Linked DNA regions of Sphingobium yanoikuyae. The protein of the gene in region 1 interacts with the protein of each later gene in a pairwise test. Links are inferred from orthologs where the notes say so. Each region holds a gene or a part of one and is shown on either strand. Other genes may lie near its edges.

What was found.
Region 2: the proteins of HH800_RS00510 (region 1) and HH800_RS22160 interact in binary tests that used the Escherichia coli proteins (3 or more experiments, as listed by UniProt). The link is inferred for Sphingobium yanoikuyae from one-to-one orthologs.

Annotation. Positions count from the first base shown.
Region 1 is NZ_CP053021.1:94,910-103,626, forward strand. The notes cover bases 569-3,568. They hold HH800_RS00510 (LytR/AlgR family response regulator transcription factor), read left to right. Parts: upstream 569-1,666; coding sequence 1,667-2,470; downstream 2,471-3,568. Other genes in these bases: HH800_RS00505 (sensor histidine kinase), read left to right, coding at 569-1,670; HH800_RS00515 (SDR family oxidoreductase), read right to left, coding at 2,686-3,417. Also shown: HH800_RS00500 (winged helix-turn-helix transcriptional regulator), read left to right, coding at 26-508; more of HH800_RS00505, read left to right, coding at 564-568; HH800_RS00520 (AraC family transcriptional regulator), read left to right, coding at 3,607-4,503; HH800_RS00525 (GtrA family protein), read right to left, coding at 4,522-4,938; HH800_RS00530 (hypothetical protein), read left to right, coding at 4,983-6,896; HH800_RS00535 (nucleoside deaminase), read right to left, coding at 6,858-7,316; HH800_RS00540 (hypothetical protein), read right to left, coding at 7,491-7,712; rpmB (50S ribosomal protein L28), read left to right, coding at 7,866-8,159; HH800_RS00550 (esterase-like activity of phytase family protein), read right to left, coding at 8,263-8,717. UniProt on the Escherichia coli protein: Member of the two-component regulatory system BtsS/BtsR, which is part of a nutrient-sensing regulatory network composed of BtsS/BtsR, the low-affinity pyruvate signaling system YpdA/YpdB and their respective target proteins, BtsT and YhjX.
Region 2 is NZ_CP053021.1:4,587,224-4,595,888, forward strand. What follows is about bases 5,718-8,665. They hold HH800_RS22160 (glutamate-5-semialdehyde dehydrogenase), read left to right. Parts: upstream 5,718-6,532; coding sequence 6,533-7,798; downstream 7,799-8,665. Other genes in these bases: HH800_RS22155 (helix-turn-helix transcriptional regulator), read left to right, coding at 5,718-6,171; kdsA (3-deoxy-8-phosphooctulonate synthase), read right to left, coding at 7,826-8,653; HH800_RS22170 (hypothetical protein), read right to left, coding at 8,659-8,665. Also shown: HH800_RS22135 (sensor domain-containing diguanylate cyclase), read right to left, coding at 1-565; HH800_RS22140 (LysR substrate-binding domain-containing protein), read right to left, coding at 658-1,542; HH800_RS22145 (CDC48 family AAA ATPase), read left to right, coding at 1,880-4,168; HH800_RS22150 (class I SAM-dependent methyltransferase), read left to right, coding at 4,310-4,957; more of HH800_RS22155, read left to right, coding at 5,068-5,717. UniProt on the Escherichia coli protein: Catalyzes the NADPH-dependent reduction of L-glutamate 5-phosphate into L-glutamate 5-semialdehyde and phosphate. The product spontaneously undergoes cyclization to form 1-pyrroline-5-carboxylate.

The DNA.
Region 1 (8,717 bases):
CGCTTTGCGCTATTAGATCGACATCATGAAACATAATCTTGCCCAGGACCTTGAACAATGCGCCCTTCCCGCCGCGCTGGAGGCGATGGGTGAGCGCTGGTCCTTCCTGATCCTGCGCGGCGCCCTGTCGGGCATTCGCCATTTCGAGGAGTTCCAGTCGACGCTGGGCATCGCCCGCAACATCCTGGCCAACCGCCTCGCGCGGCTCGTCGAAAATGGCATCATGCTGCGCCAGCCGATGCAGTGCGACCGGCGCAAGGTCGAATATCGGCTGACCGAAAAGGGGCAGGAACTGGCCCCGGCGATGATTGCGCTGCGCCAGTGGGGCGAGAAATGGGGCAGCGCGCCGCCCTTCTGCCAAGTGCTGGCGGACAAGCGTGATGGCCTGCCGATCCGCGCGATCGCGATCCAGGCGCATGACGGCCGCACGCTGGACCTGAGCGATCTGGTCTGGCTGTGCCGCGACGAAGTGACCCCGATGGCGCAAGAGCCGGCTGCGGCGGCCTGATACCGGACGACGGGGCGGCTTCACCATGGCGCTGAAATCGCCTAGGCTGTCGGCAATGTCAGTCCATCCCCTGCAGCCCAAACCCTTTTTCGCGGACAAGAATCGCGCTTTCTGGAACCTCCAGTCGCTTGGCTGGGCCGGGGCCTTCCTGCTGCGCGGGTCGTCCACCATCGCCAATGGTCAGCCGCTGTCCAGCCTGATCCCGGTGCTGATCTCCACCGTCACCGGCTATTCGGCGACCTTGCTGATCGCGGTCGCCTTCCGCTTCCTGCAAAAACAGCGGCCGATCCTGACCTGGGGCGCGTCGATCGTCACCGTGGTCGCCGCCGCTGCGATGGTCGCCTTCATCGACGCCTGGGTCTTTTCGACCCAGAACAAGGGCAGCGAAACCGCCGGGTTGCAGCTGTTTCTGGGCGCCTTCTATCTGTCGATGACGCTGCTGGGCGCCTGGTCGGCGCTCTATTATGCGATCAACTTCTACCTGACGGTGGAGGAGCAGGCGGACCAGTTGCTGCATCTGGAGAATCAGGCGTCGAGCGCGCAGCTCGCCATGCTGCGCTACCAGCTCAATCCGCATTTCCTGTTCAACACGCTCAATTCCATCTCGACCCTGGTGCTGCTCAAGGAAACGACGCGCGCCAATGCGATGCTGTCGCGGCTGTCCTCCTTCCTGCGCTACACGCTGATCAACGAGCCGACCGCGCAGGTGACGATCGAGCAGGAGATCGAGACTCTGAAACTCTATCTGGAGATCGAGAAGATGCGCTTCGAGGACCGGCTGCGCCCGTCCTTCGACGTCCATCCCTCGGTAGCCCATGCACGCCTGCCGTCGCTGCTGCTGCAGCCGCTGGTGGAAAATGCGATCAAATATGCGGTCACGCCCAAGGAGGAAGGGGCGGAAATCTCGGTCTCGGCGCAACCCGCCGGTGAAAATGTCCGGATCGTCGTGTCGGACAGCGGGCCGGGATTGAACGATGGCGCAATGAAGCCACACATTCCGGTCAGCGAGGGGACGGGCGTCGGCCTGCCGAACATCCGGGACCGGTTAATTCAGGCCTTCGGGGAACGACAGCGGTTCGAAACGCGTTCCACGCAAAGCGGATTTTCGGTCATCATCGAAATTCCGCTTAACATGGATGAAACATCGAAAGTGGCCGCATGACCATCAGAACAATCCTCGTCGACGACGAAAGCCTGGCTATCCAAGGCCTTAAGCTCCGTCTGCAAGCGCATGAGGATGTCGAAATCATCGAGACCTGCACCAATGGCCGCGAAGCCATCCGTGCCATCAAGACGCATAAACCCGACCTTGTGTTCCTCGATATCCAGATGCCCGGCTTCGACGGCTTCTCCGTCGTCCAGGGGATGATGGAGGTCGAACCACCGTTGTTCATCTTCGTTACCGCCTATAGCGACCATGCGATCCGCGCCTTCGAGGCACAGGCGGTCGATTATCTGATGAAGCCGGTGGACGAAGGCCGCCTGGCCGATGCGCTCGACCGGGTGCGGCTGCGCCTGTCCGAGAAGAAGCAGGTTCAGGAAGCCGAAAAGCTGCGTGAGGTGCTGGCCGAAGTGGCGCCCGACGCGATGCACGACTTTGCCAATGGCGACGAGGATGCGCCGGCGTCGAACCGCTTCGAAAAGCTGATCAACATCAAGGATCGCGGGCAGATTTTCCGCGTCGACGTGGATTCGATCGAGCGGATCGACGCGGCGGGCGACTATATGTGCATCTATACCGCCGACAACTCGCTGATCCTGCGCGAGACGATGAAGGATCTGGAAAAGCGGCTCGACCCGCGCAATTTCCAGCGCGTCCATCGCTCGACCATCGTCAACCTGAGCCAGGTGCGTCAGGTGAAGCCCCATACCAACGGCGAATGCTTCCTGGTGCTGGAATCCGGCGCCCAGGTGAAGGTCAGCCGTTCCTACCGCGACGTCGTCGCGCGTTTCGTCCACTGACGAAACGGCGCCGGCCGCCCGTGCAGGGGCGGCCGGCCGTTTGGTGCGGGATGCCTGAACCGATCCCGGAGTCTGTTTGGAAAAATCGCGAAAGAGCGATTTTTCGGTACGGTACCAGCCCGCTCCCCCGCCCAACCACCCGACAGGATGACAGTGGATCGGGTGGTTGGGCGGGGGAGCGGGCTGGTACCACCATTTCTCAAATGCTATCTTCCTCAATCCATCGTCCGCACTGGACGGACGATCAATTCATTCACATCGACATCGTCGGGCTGTTCCACCGCATAGGCGATGGCGCGGGCGATCGCGTCGGGCGTCAGGGCGATGGCGCGGAAATCCTCCATCGCGGCGGCGGCGCCCGCTTCGGTGATGGTACTGGCCAGTTCGGATTCGACCACGCCGGGCGACACAATGGTGACGCGGATATCGTCATGCTCCATCCGCAGCCCGTCGGAAATGGCGCGCACCGCATATTTGGTCGCCGAATAGACGCCGCAGGTCGGCCAGACGCGATAGCCGCCGATCGACGCGATATTGACGAAATGGCCGCTGCCCTGGGCCTTGAAGCGGGGCAGGGCGGCGGCGATGCCGTGCAGCACGCCGCGGATGTTGACGTCGATCATCCGGTCCCATTCCTCGACCTTCAAGCTGTCGAAGCGCGACAGCGGCATCAGCCCGGCATTGCTGACCAGCACGTCGATGCGGCCAAATTCGGCCTGCGTCGCGGCAATGAACGCCTCGACATCGGCGCGGTCGGTGACGTCGAGCGCGCGGAAGGCGACCGTGCCGCCGGCAGCGTTCAGTTCGTCGGCAAGCGCGGCCAGCCGGTCGGTGCGGCGGGCGCCCAGCATCAGCTTCGCGCCGCGCGCCGCCAGCAGCCGCGCCGTGCCCTCGCCAATGCCGCTGCTGGCGCCGGTGATCGCGATGACCTTGTTCTCGATAGCCATGATTGAAGCTCCATCCTTGGGGCGGATCGACATCCGATCCGATGGAGCAGGAATGCGCCCGATTGCCCCCGGAGCGGTAGAATGGTCCTGCGCCATGATTGCACGATATTCCGAATGAATGATCGGGCGTGGTGGTTGGCGGGCTTATGGACTATCTAGATTGCCTGAAATTCCTGGAAGGCGGTGTGGGTGAGTCATGAACATCTGGGCGAGAAGATCGCCCGCCATATGGACGCGGACGGCATATGCGACACGCTGATCCCGCGCCTGACGCTGGTGCGCTGGTCGCAGCCGGGCGAACCGGTGCATATGCTCCAGCGCCCGGCGCTCTGCATCATCGCGCAGGGTGCCAAGCAGGTGATGATGGGCGACGCGGTCATAGCCTATGGGCCGGCCAGCTATCTGGTCGCTTCGCTCGACCTGCCGATCACCGGCACGGTGACGCAGGCGGATGCGGACAGCCCCTATCTCTGCTTCTGCCTCTATCTCGACCCGGCGATGCTGTCCGACATCGCGCTGGCTCTGCCGGCTGCTGCTGCGGCGGTGGAGGAGGGGCGGGCGCTCTCGCTCCATCCGATCACGCCCGAACTGCTGGACGCGGCGAGCCGGCTCACCGGCCTGCTCGGCCAGCCGGACAGTGCCGCCCTGCTGGCGCCATTGGTCGAGCGGGAATTGCTGCTGCGGTTGATGATGGGACCGAGCGGCGGGTTGCTGCGTGCGATTGCCAGTGGCGACAGCCGCACCGGCCAGATTGCGCGCGCGATCCGCTGGCTCAAGGCCCATTATCGCGAACCGTTCAGCGGCCCGGTGCTGGCCGATCTTGCCGGCATGAGCCTGTCGAGCTTCCACGATCATTTTCGCCGCGCGACGGCGATGACGCCGCTGCAATATCAAAAGCAGCTGCGGCTCCAGCAGGCACGGCAGATGATGCTGGCACAGCGGATCGATGCGGCCGAGGCCGGCTATCAGGTCGGCTATGACAGCCCGTCCCAGTTCAGCCGCGAATATCGCCGCCTGTTCGGCGCGCCACCGCAGCGCGACGTCGGCCGGTTGCGCGCCATGCCGAACCGGGCGCTGGCGATCTGAGGAATCGGGGGATTTCCCTTAGCGGAACACCCATTGCCGGTTGAGGCCGAACACCACGGCGGGGGTGAGGAAGATCATCGCCGGGATCGGCGACCATTCGGGCCAGCGCATATGGGTGACGCACAGATAGACCCACAGGGCGTTGAGCGCATAGCTGATCAGCGAGACGGCGACGAAGCGGAAGCCGCGCGCGGCATGGCCCGATTGGCTGCCATGGCCGCGGAAGGTGAAGGCATTGTGCAGCACATAGCCGATCGCCACCGCGCACAGATAGCCGATGCCGTTGGCGACCTGCGGGTGGAGGCCGACTGGTGCCGCCAGCGTCCAATAGATCGCCGCCTGGCAGGCGGTGATGAACAGGCCGCTGATGCCATAGCGCAATATCTGCCAGAACAGGGCCTGATGGGCCGGCGACAGTCGGTCGATGATTTTCATGGAGCCCCGTTGCGCTTTGGTGTGGAGCGTCTAATCCACCGGCCATGAATTTGCAAAGCTGGCCTGCTTTTCGCGCCCGCGCGTCCCATTGGTTCGCGATCCTCACCGCCTATGCCGATCGCCACTGGAAGTGGCTGACCTTCCTGATCTGGATCGCGATCTTGGTCGGCATGCTGGTCGACCGCTGGCCCGCGATCCACTGGCTGACGCTCAGCGATACGGACGACAATATCCGCTTCGTTCAGGTGAAGGACTGGCTGGCCGGGCAGGGCTGGTATGATTTGCGCCAATATCGGCTCGATCCGCCGGGCGGCGCCAATATCCACTGGTCGCGGCTGGTCGACATCCCGCTTGCCGGGCTGATGCTGTTCTTCCGCGCCTTTGTCGAACAGGATCTGGCCGACCGGCTGGCCTGCGCGATCGCGCCGCTGCTGCCGCTGTTCCTGCTGATGTTGAGCCTGGGATCGATCGCCCGGCGGCTGGCGGGCGATGCGGTCGGCGCGCGCTGGGCCTGGCTGTTCGCGGTGCTGGCGCCGCTCGCCGCGCAGATGGGCCTGGGCATGTTCGCGCCGATGCGGATCGATCATCATGGCTGGCAGCTGGCACTGGCGCTGACGATGATGGCGGGGCTTATCGATCGCAACTGGTTGCGCGGCGGCGTGGTGGCCGGCGTGTCGAGCGCCCTGTCGGTGGCGATCGGCATGGAGATGATCGTCTATCTCGCCGCCGGCGGTGCGCTGGTGGCGCTGCGCTGGGTGTTCCGCGATGGGCCCGGGCGGCGGATGCTGCCCTATGGCGTCAGCCTCGCGGGGGCGACCTCGCTCTGCTACGTCCTCTTCGCCAGCTACGACAATCGCCACATGGTGTGCGATGCCATCTCGCCCATCTGGGTCGCGGTGTTCGGCGCGGCCGGTGCGGGCATGGTGCTGCTCGGCCGCCTGCCGCTGCGGCTCTGGTGGCAGCGGCTGATCGCCGGCATCATCGTCGGCGGCGCGGTGGGCCTGTTCTTCCTGCTCAATTGGCCGCAATGCCTGACCCCCTATCAGATCTCGCCTGAGCTGCAGCAGCTCTGGCTCGCCAATATCCGGGAAGCCAAGCCGATCACCGCGCAGGCGCAGAGCCTGGTCGTGCCGCTGATGGCGCTGCCGGCGGTGGGCCTTCTCGGCCTGCTCTGGGCGCTATGGGAACTGCGGCGCGACAGCGACCGGCTCTGGGCCTTCGCGACGATCGGCCTGATGATGCTTTTCTCGACCGCCTTGCTCTTCTGGCAGCTGCGTGCGGGGCCGGCGGCGCAGTTGCTGGCGATCCCACCCGCTGCCTGGGCCGGATGGCGGCTGGTGACGGCGATCTTCACCGGATCGCGCCGGGTGCGCATCCTGGCCGGGATCGGCGCACTGCTGGTCGGCGCCATTGCCTGTGCCTATCCGCTCTATCCGCAGGTGATCGCGCTGTGGCAGCAGGCGACCGGCACCAAGCCCAAGCCATGGCGCCCGTCCGCCATTGCCCGCACCGACGCGATCAAGAAGGCCAATGGCCGCTGTCGCACCCTGCCGGCGCTGGAGGTGCTGGACCAGCTGCCGCCGGCGACCATCTTCACCATGGTCGATCTGGGGCCGCGCATCATCGCCACGACGCATCATAGCGCGGTGGCCGGCCCCTATCATCGCAATGGCGCGACGATCCTCGACATGCATCATGCCTATGACGGGCCGGCCGACGCCTTCCGTCCGATCGCGGCGAAGCATCATGCGACCTATTTGCTGGTCTGTCCCAATTTCCCCGAAGGGACCATCTATCAGTCGCGCAGCCCGCGCGGCTTCTACGCGGACCTGATGCGCGGCACGATTCCGGCCTGGTTGCAGCCGGTGACGCTCAAGACGGCGATGACGCTGCCCTACACGCTCTACAAGATTGATTATTCAGCGCCGGGCGGCAAAAAAGTCGCGCAGCAGCGCTGATCCCTCCGCCTCGGCCAGCCCGCCATAGATTTCCGGGCGGTGCAGGCATTGCGGCTGGGCAAAGAGGCGCGGTCCCTGTTCGACCGCGCCGCCCTTGGGGTCGGACACCGCATAATAGAGCCGGGCGACGCGCGCGTGGGAAATCGCGCCCGCGCACATTGGGCAGGGCTCCAGCGTCACCCACAGGTCGCAGCCGGTCAGGCGGAAGTCGCCAATCCGGGCGGCGGCGGCGCGAATCGCCACCATTTCGGCATGGGCAGTGGGGTCGTTGTCGCGGCGGTTGCGATTCTCGCCCTCGCCGATGATGACGCCATCGCGCGTGACCACGGCGCCGATCGGCACCTCGCCCGCTGCCTCTGCCGAGCGGGCCAGCGCAAAGGCGCGGCGCATGGGTTCGGGCAAGGGAAAGGGCGAGGTCATGACCCCGCCTTAGTCTGAGAGGGAGAGCCGCACCAGCCTTCAGCGGAAGGCGCGGGACTCGGCTGAACCCCCACCCGGCCTCCCATTCCAGGATAGGCTGTTGGGCGGCCGGGTGGGGGTGCGGGCTGGTGCCGTCCATGCGCCAGGAGGCGCATCAAAATGCCGCGAATCGACTCAGGGCTTCTTCACGTCCACGGTCGGAACCTCGACCGTTTCGTTGCGGCTGCCCACTTCGACCTTGGCGACGCTCGCCTCATATTTGGGCAGGGCGCCCTGTTTTACGGAGACTTCGGGCAGTCGACCCTCCTGAGTCTTCTGCAGGTCGATGAATCCGGTTGCTATCCCGGCGCCGATGACGATAAGCGCGATCAGCAGCAATCCGCCGATGAAACGCATGGCACTCTCCTCTATTGAACGGGGGGATGAACGCGGGGCCCGGTGAAATGGTTGCGATAGTGCCACGAACCGAGCGGAAGGTTGACGGCGAGCGGGAATCCCGCTATCGGCGCCGCTTTCCGAACGAACCCGAATTTCAAAGGTTGATTGACTATGTCGCGCATTTGCGAGCTGACCGGTAAGGGTCGCCAGGTGGGTCACAATGTTTCCCACGCCAACAACAAGACCAAGCGCGTGTTCCTGCCGAACCTGCAGAACGTGTCGCTGATCTCCGAAACGCTGGAAACCACCGTCAAGCTGCGCGTGTCGACCCATGGTCTGCGCTCGGTCGAGCATAATGGCGGCCTCGACAACTGGCTGGTCAAGACCAGCGATGACAAGCTGTCGCTGAAGGCCCGTCGCCTGAAGCGCGACATCGTCAAGAAGCAGGCTGCCGCAGCCGCCTGATTCGCTTCGATTCGTTTCGGCATAAGAAGCGGCCTGGCAACAGGCCGCTTTTTTGCGTTTCTTGATATTCCCTGCGCCGCACCGGCCCGCAGCCCGACCCTGATCAATCCAATCGGAATTTCAGCAGCAACGTGCGCTGGAAGAATTCGTGATTGTCGTCGGATGCGACCCACAGGATCGTCCGGCCCTGTTCCCGGCTGAGCGCCAGTCCTTCGAAATTGTCGGCCAGCAGGGGCGGCGCCAGCCGAGCCAGCGTCCGGGCGCGCAGCTCCGTGTTCGGTGCGGGATTCTCAGGCAGATCGATCATCGCGATCGTCGCGGTGAACAGGTCCTGCAGGGTCAGGCGCCGGTTCAGCACCAGCAGGTGGCGATCGTCCAGCGCGACCATGTCGGTCGGGCGATAGCCCTGCGGCGCGACATAATGGAGGTGGATCGGATCGGCCGTGTCATGCTCGGCCGGATCGCCCGACCAGAGCAAGGTGTCATGATGGCCGTCGGCGGTCATGCCCATCTCGCCGATCGCGATGAAGCGGCCGTCGGGCAGGCGGGTGAAGGATT
Region 2 (8,665 bases), 4.5 Mb from region 1 along the record:
TTTCCACCATCGACCGGGTCAGGCTGACCAGCCGGGCCAGGATCGGCTCATTGTCGGCACCGGCGGCCAGGCCCTTGGCCTGTTCCTGCAATGCCGCGCCATAATCCTTGGCCGAATTGCGGGATTCGGTCATCAGCCCGGTGAATTCGTCCAGATTTTCCTCGACCTTGTCGAGCATGGAGGCGAGCGCGTCGGGCGTCACCTCATCCGCGCGCTGGCTGGCGGCGAGCGATTCCATCCAGGCGTTGCTGATCTTGCCGCGCTCCATCAGCACCGCCTGCACCGCCTTTTCCACGCCGATGCTGGCGCCGGTCAGATAGTCGAGCGCGACGCCGAAATTGAGTGGCGTCAGGTCCAGATCATGGGCGAACAGAAATTCGCCGATTTCCTCGTAGAGGCGCCGACGGCGATTGATCTCGCGACTGGCGGCACTGCCGGCGCGGGCGCGTGGCTCGCTCTCCACCTGCGGTTCGTCCGGCTTGCCGGACAGGCCACGGGCCCAGCGGGAAAGGCGGTCGGTCAGCCCATGGTGCGAGCCGGCGGTGGATGTGGTTGATCCAGTCATGCCGCTTATAACGGAGGCGCCCGATCAAGGTTAAGGGAGCGCTCGGCAAAAGTCGCAGGAACTTCAATCCGTGACAAATTTTCTACTAGGATTCAGATATTTGCCGCCACCAGCCAATCGCGGAAGATGCGCACCGACCGGGTCTGCAACGCGCGCGGGCGACAGACGAAATAATAGCGATAGGGGCTGTCGCAACGGATATTGGGGAACAGCCGGATCAGGCGGGGGTCACCCGACTGCTCGAAATGGCTGGCATGCATGACCGCCACGCCCAGTCCCTGGGCGGCGGCTTCCAGCATCAGCTGGCCGGAATCATAATTGTCGATCGCCAGCGGCTGCAGGTCGGGAATGCCGGCCACGTCCTTCCACGCATCGAAGGAAAGGGCCATGTCGCGATGCAGCAGGATCGTCTGTTGCGCCAGTTCGCTGGGCGACGCCAGCGCATTGGGGCCTTCCACCATTTCGCGCCGGCCGATCAGATAGACCTGCTCATGGTCCAGCTCATAGGCATAGAGCGCCGGGTCGATATCCTTGCTGGCCAGCACGATCGCCGCGTCCAGCCCTTCGCCCAGCCGCGCCACGGCATGGGGCGTCGTTTCGATGTCGATGTGCAGCTGCGGATGCTGCTGGCGCAGCCGGCCCAGATGCGGGAAAAGGCGCTGCGTCGCGAACAGCGGCATCACCGCCAGGCGCAGGCGCAACTGATTGCCGCCGCTCTGGATATTCTCCAGGGCCTGGCTGAGCGAATCCAGCGCCGGGGCGATGTCGTCAAGCAGCCGCTGGCCTTCGGAATTGATCTCCAGCGCCTGATGCTTGCGGTCGAACAGCGGGCGTCCGATGAACCGCTCCAGCGCCTGGACGCGACGGCTGAGTGCCGGCGTCGACAGGGCGAGTTCTTCGGCAGCCGCCTTGACCGAGCCAAGACGGGCAACCTGAACAAAGGCCTCCAGGGCCGTAAGAGGCGGCAATCTGCGCATAATCGTCAAATTCTATAAGCCGGTCCGCTGCGTCGCATCATCTGTCATTATCGAACGGCGCGCTTCCCCGGTTCAAGCATCCTGACCTGCAATGAGCAGGAAAACGCGGCAAATGGCAAGATGCAAAAATTGCAACCACCCGATTCTTTTCGCACTTGCAAAATTACCTGCTGCAGCGCACATAGGAAAGGCCTTTCAGGCATCCTCTCCTATAAACTTTCCGGGCTGGCGCTTGCGCTGGCCCTTTTTTTGTTCCGGGCATAACGAAGCACGGCCCCTTTCCCTCACCCCCGGCGTTACCTATCTTCGTTTCGCAACCAAAAGGACGGGGATGACCATGGCCGATCAGGACAGCAGCGGACGCAGGATTCAGGTCGCCAATGCGCGGCCGGAGGATGCCGGGCGCGGTTTGGCGCGGCTTCCGCTGACGGTAATGGCCGAATTGCAACTGGCCGAAGGCGATGTTGTCGAGATTGTCGGCAAGCGATCGACTCCGGCGCGGGTGGTGCGCCCCTATAAGGAAGATGAAGGTCTGGACGTCCTGCGCCTGGATGGTTTGCAGCGCGCCAATGCCGGCGTTGGCTCGGGCGACTTCGTTCAATTGCGCAAGATCGATCCGCGTCCGGCCCAGCGCGTGGTGTTCGCGCCTGCACAAAATAATCTTCGTCTCCAGGGCAATCCCGATGCGCTGAAGCGCGTTTTCTTTCAACGCCCCCTCGTCGCGGGCGATGTCGTCGCCACCGCCGGCCAGCAACAGGTGCCGCCCGGCGACATGCCACCCCATCTGCGCCAGATGCTGGCGGCGCCGGCCTATGCGCTCCAGGAAATCCGCCTGATCGTGGTGTCGACCGTGCCCAAGGGCATCGTCCATATCGATGCCGAGACCGAGGTGGAGCTGCGCGCCGAATATGAGGAGCCGCGCGAATCCCGCCGCGCCGACGTCACCTATGACGATGTCGGCGGCATGGCGGAAACGATCGACCAACTGCGCGAGATGGTCGAACTGCCGCTGCGCTATCCCGAATTGTTCGAGCGGTTGGGCGTCGATCCGCCCAAGGGGGTGATGCTCCATGGCCCGCCGGGCACCGGCAAGACCCGGCTGGCCCGCGCCGTCGCCAATGAATCGGAAGCCGAATTCTTCCTCATCAACGGGCCCGAGATCATGGGTTCGGCCTATGGCGAGTCGGAAAAGAAGCTGCGCGACATTTTCGAGGAAGCGGCCAAGGCGGCACCCTCGATCCTCTTCATCGACGAGATCGACTCGATTGCGCCCAAGCGTGGCCAGGTCACCGGCGAGACGGAAAAGCGCCTCGTCGCCCAGCTTCTCACCCTGATGGACGGGCTGGAGCCGCGCACCAATCTGGTCGTCATCGCCGCCACCAACCGGCCCGAGGCGATCGATGAGGCGCTGCGCCGTCCCGGCCGGTTCGACCGCGAAATCGTCGTCGGCGTCCCCGACGAACGCGGCCGGCGCGAGATATTGGGCATCCACACCCGCGGCATGCCGCTGGGCGACCGGGTCGACCTCGCCGAACTGGCGCGCATGACCTATGGCTTTGTCGGTGCCGATCTCGCCGCGCTGACCCGCGAGGCCGCGATCGAGACGGTACGCCGGCTGATGCCGCGCCTCAATCTGGAGGAAGGCACGATCCCGCCCGACGTGCTGGAGGATCTGTCCGTCACGCGGGAGGATTTCCTCTCGGCGATCAAGCGGGTCCAGCCCTCGGCCATGCGCGAGGTGATGGTGCAGGCGCCCAATATCGGCTGGGCCGACATTGGCGGCCTCGACGATGCGCAGATGCGGCTCAAGGAAGGGGTCGAACTGCCGCTCAAGGATCCCGACGCCTTCCGGCGCCTGGGCATTCGCCCGGCCAAGGGCTTCCTCCTCTATGGTCCGCCGGGCACCGGCAAGACCTTGCTGGCCAAGGCGGTCGCGCGTGAGGCGCAGGCCAATTTCATCGCCACCAAATCGAGCGACCTCCTGTCCAAATGGTATGGCGAGAGCGAGCAGCAGATCGCCCGCCTGTTCGCCCGCGCGCGACAGGTGGCGCCGACCGTCATCTTCATCGACGAACTCGACAGCCTGGTCCCCGCCCGTGGCGGTGGCCTGGGCGAGCCGGTGGTGACGGAGCGGGTGGTCAACACCATCCTCGCCGAAATGGACGGGCTGGAGGAATTGCAGTCGGTGGTCGTCATCGGCGCCACCAATCGGCCCACCCTGGTCGATCCGGCGCTGCTGCGCCCCGGCCGCTTCGACGAACTCATCTATGTGCCGGTGCCCGACCAGGCCGGGCGCAAGCGCATCCTGGCGATCCATACCAAGAAGATGCCGCTGGCGTCCGACGTCGATCTGGATCAGCTGGCGGCCCGGACGGAGCGGTTCACCGGCGCGGACCTGGAGGATCTGTCCCGTCGGGCCGGCCTGATCGCGCTGCGCCAGTCGCTGCAGGTCGAAGCCGTCACCATGGCCCATTTCGAGGCAGCACTGGAGGAAACCCGCGCCTCTGTGACGCCGGAAATGGAGCGGGAATATGAGCAGATCCAGGCGACCTTGAAGCAGAGCGCGATGCAGGTCGATCCGATCGGCTTCATTGCGCCCGGCATGCTGCGCGCCCGCGAACGCTGATGGACTTGGGATAAGCGCGCGGCCAGGCGGTGGGTGAACCCATCGCCTGGCCGCGCGTTCTATCCCGTGGCGCGCAAAGCCGCTTGCCAGCGGACATCAATTTTGCGAGGCCGATTCTGTTAGTCAGTCAGGCGGATTTTGATGGCCTCCCTACCGTTCAAAGACAAGAAGACCAGGATTTCGACGCGCGGTGGCAGCCGCTCCTTCCGTAGCCAGTGGGCCATGTTCTTCCGCCAGTTCATGAAGCATCCCGGCATGATCGGTTCGGTCATCCCCTCCTCGTCGCAACTGGTCGCGCGCTCGCTGGACGGCGTCGACTGGGCGCGGACCCGCCTGTTCGTCGAATATGGTCCGGGTGTCGGCACCTTCACCCAGGCCATTCTCGATCGCATGCATCCCGACGCGATCCTGCTGGCGATCGACCTCAATCTCGATTTCGTCGCCTATCTGGAGGATGCGATCGACGATCCGCGCCTGCGCGTCGTCCATGGCTCGGCCGCCGACGTGCGCCGCTTCGTCAAGGAAGCGGGCTATCAGAAGGCGGATTACGTCCTTTCGGGCCTGCCCTTTTCCACCCTGCCGGCGGGCGTGGGCGAAACCATCTGTGAAGAGACGCGCGCCGTGCTGCGGCCGGGTGGCAGCTTCATCATCTACCAATATTCGCGCTATGTCCGCCGCCTGATCGACCCGCTGTTCGGCCAGGTCAGCGACGAACTGGAATGGCGCAACATTCCCCCCTGTCGCCTGTTCCGCGCGGCCAAGGACGAAGCGCTGGCCCAGGCGGCCTGATCTTTCCTGATCTGTATTAATATCTGGCAGAAATTACGTAATCCGGCCTGCTGCGCGTTTGACTCCGCGATCGACTTGGGCAACCAATTGCCTGGGGACAAGGGGGTTATATGGCGTCTTATTACGCCGAAGGCAGCGACCCGTGGGCCGACCTCTTCTTGTCGGCTGCGCTGGAGCCGCACCTGTGGGATGCGGCGCTGCGCGCCATGGCCCAGGCAACCGGGTCGTGCCATGGCCAATTGATCGGTTTCGGTCCGGGGGCAGCAGCCTTCAACTGGATCAGCGACGTGGCGCCGGATATTATCGAAAAGTCATCGATGATAGACGGCGCTGCCCCGGACCTCAATTTCCGGGTCGCGGCCGACCGACTGCCGGCGCGCCCGGCGATCGTGCATGAAGCCCATTATGATGTCGCGCGCCAGGCACTGCGCGCGGATGACTATCTCGACCTGTGCAGCGACTATGACATTTTCCACGGATGCCAGACGCGTCTGGTCGCCGACGACAATGTGATGATCGGCTTCGCCCTGCTGCGCAGCGAGGCTGATGGCCGCACCAGTGTGGAACAGCGCGACCTGTTCGCCAAGCTGGCCGGTCATGCCCGCCATGCCGTCCGGCTGCAGCGGGCGATCGAGCAACAGGGCTTCGGCCTGCTGGCCGGCACGTTCGAGACCATGGACCGCGCCTGCTGGCTGCTCGACGCGACCGGGCGGGTAGGGGGCATGACGCCGCGTGCCGATGCCTTGCTGTCGACCAGCCGGCTGCGGGTCGGGGACGGCTGGCTGCAGAGCGACCGGGGCGACGAGACGCGCGCAATTTTGCGATCCATACGCGCGGTGGTGGATGTGCCGGCGCGCGAAGCCGATCCGGTGGCGCTTGCCGATGCCGATGGCGGCGTTGGCATCATGCTCGAATTTTTCCCCTTACCCTCCCGCCCCTGGGCACTGCCCTTTGCGCCGCATGCGATGATCGTCGCGCGCGTCGGCGCGCCGACCGAACGCCATGTCCGCCTGCTCATGCGCACTTTCCGCCTGACCCCGGCCGAAGCGGACATCGCCATCCATCTGGCCGCGGGGATGAGTCGTGCGGATATTGCCCAGCGCCGCGGCGTTTCGGCCGAGACGCTCAAGGCCCAGTTGCGCTCCATCTATGACAAGACGGGTTGCAACCGGGAATCGCAGCTGGTGCGCATCGTCGGGATGATGAGCAGCTGAGCCTATCCTTTTATTGCATAAATTTCGCAATTTACCCCTATCGGGGTATGCATCCGCGCCGTTGAAGAGCTAGGTGATTCGACGGGGCAGGAGCATCTTGCCTGCCGACGGCCGATCCATATGCGACCCATGGGTCGGCCGCCGGCATCTCTTCCTGTCTCCCCACACTTCGTCAGGGTTCCGTCCCGCGACATTTTCGTGCTAAGCCACTGCCGGATTTGAAGCATCGTGCGAAAAGTGGGCGAGCTGGAGTCGAGTGCCTCCGGCTCGGGTTTTTCGCTTCAAACGATGCGCCAAACAAAAGATGGATCGCGCGACCTGCGTTGGATTTGACGCAGCGCGCGTTAGCGTGAGATTACCGATGAACGACCTGACGCAGACCCCCGAAATGCTGATCGCGCAGATGGGCGCGCGTGCGCGCCGCGCCGCCGCCCTGCTCGCGCCAGCCGGGGACGCGCAGAAGGTCGATGCGCTGCGCCGCGCCGCCCAGGCCCTGCGCGACCAGGCGCCCGCCATCCTCGCCGCCAATGCGCGCGACATGGACAATGGCATCGACAATGGCCTGTCCGCCGCGATGCTCGACCGGCTGCGGCTGGACGAGGATCGGATTGCCGCCATGGCCGTCGGCGTGGATCAGGTGGCGACCCTCGATAATCCGCTCGGCAGCGTGATCGACTCCTCCGTGCGCCCCAATGGTCTGGAACTCAGCCGCGTGCGCGTGCCGCTGGGCGTCATCGGCATCATCTATGAAAGCCGCCCCAACGTCACCGCCGACGCCGCTGCCCTCTGCCTGCGCGCCGGCAATGCCGTGATCCTGCGCGGCGGCAGCGAGGCGAAGGAAAGCAACCGCGCCATCCACGCTGCCATGGCAGAGGGGATCGCTGCCGCCGGCCTGCCCGCCGATGCGGTGCAGCTCATTCCCACCACCGATCGCGCGGTGGTCGGCGCGTTGCTGCGCGCATCGGATTTCGTCGACCTCATCGTGCCGCGCGGCGGCAAGAGCCTGGTGTCGCGGGTGCAGGAAGAGGCGCGGGTGCCCGTGCTCGCCCATCTCGACGGCATCAATCACAGCTATGTCGATGGCGCGGCCGATCCGGCCATGGCGGAAAGCCTGGTCTTGAATGCCAAGCTGCGCCGGACCGGCGTCTGCGGTTCGACCGAAACGGTGCTGATCGACCGCGCCTATGGTCACGCCTCCGTGTTGGTGAAGGCGCTGCTCGACGCCAAGTGTGAAGTGCGCGGCGATGATGCGGTGCAGGCGATGGACGATCGCGTGATTGCCGCGTCGGATGAGGATTGGGACACCGAATATCTCGACGCCATCGTCTCGATCCGGCTGGTCGACGGCGTGGAAGAGGCGATCGCCCATATCGCCGCCCATGCCAGCCATCATACCGACGCCATCATCACCGAGGATGCGGCGGTCGCCGAACGCTTCCTCAACGCCGTCGACAGCGCGATCGTGATGTGGAACGCCTCGACCCAGTTCGCCGATGGCGGCGAGTTCGGCCTGGGCGCGGAAATCGGCATCTCGACCGGCCGCCTCCACGCCCGCGGCCCGGTCGCGCTCGAAGGGCTCACCACCTATAAATGGATCGTGCGCGGTCGCGGCCAGGCCCGACCCTAGGGCATTTTGCGGGGTGAAGGGGGAGACTTACCCCTTCACCACCGTATCGATCGCCTTCAACTGCTTCAGCATCGGCCCGACCCAGTCGAGCTTGAGCATCACCGGCCCGTCCGACGGCGCATTGTCGGGGTCTTCATGCGCCTCGGCGAAGATCGCCGCCACGCCCGCGGCCACCGCGCTGCGCGCCAGCAGCGGCGCATAGTCGCGCTGTCCGCCCGACGCCGAACCCAGCCCGCCGGGCTGCTGCACCGAATGGGTGGCGTCGAACACGACCGGATAGCCGGTTTCCGCCATCACCGGCAGCGCGCGCATGTCGCTCACCAGCGTATTATAGCCGAAGCTCGCGCCGCGCTCGGTCAGCAGGATGCGCTCGTTGCCGGTCGACGCGACCTTCTGCGCCACCGCCGCCATGTCCCATGGGGCCAGGAACTGCCCCTTCTTGACGTTGATCACCGCGCCGGTCTTCCCCGCCGCGATCAGCAGGTCGGTCTGGCGACAGAGAAAGGCCGGGATCTGCAGGATATCCACCGCCTGCGCCGCCGCCTCCACCTGTTCGGGGCCATGAATGTCGGTCAGCACCGGGCAGCCCAGTGTCGCCTTCACCTCGGCCAGGATCGCCAGCCCCGCATCGATGCCGACGCCGCGCTTGCCCGATACCGACGTGCGGTTCGCCTTGTCGAAGCTGCTCTTGAAGATGAAGGGCACGCCCGCATCCGCCGCCGCCTTCGCCAGCGCATCGGCCATGAACAGCGCATGGTCGCGGCTTTCGATCTGGCAGGGGCCGGAAATCAGGACGAAGGGCAGGTCGTTGCCGAAACTGATCGGGCCGACCTTCACATGCTTGGGATCGCTCATGCCGCTCACTTG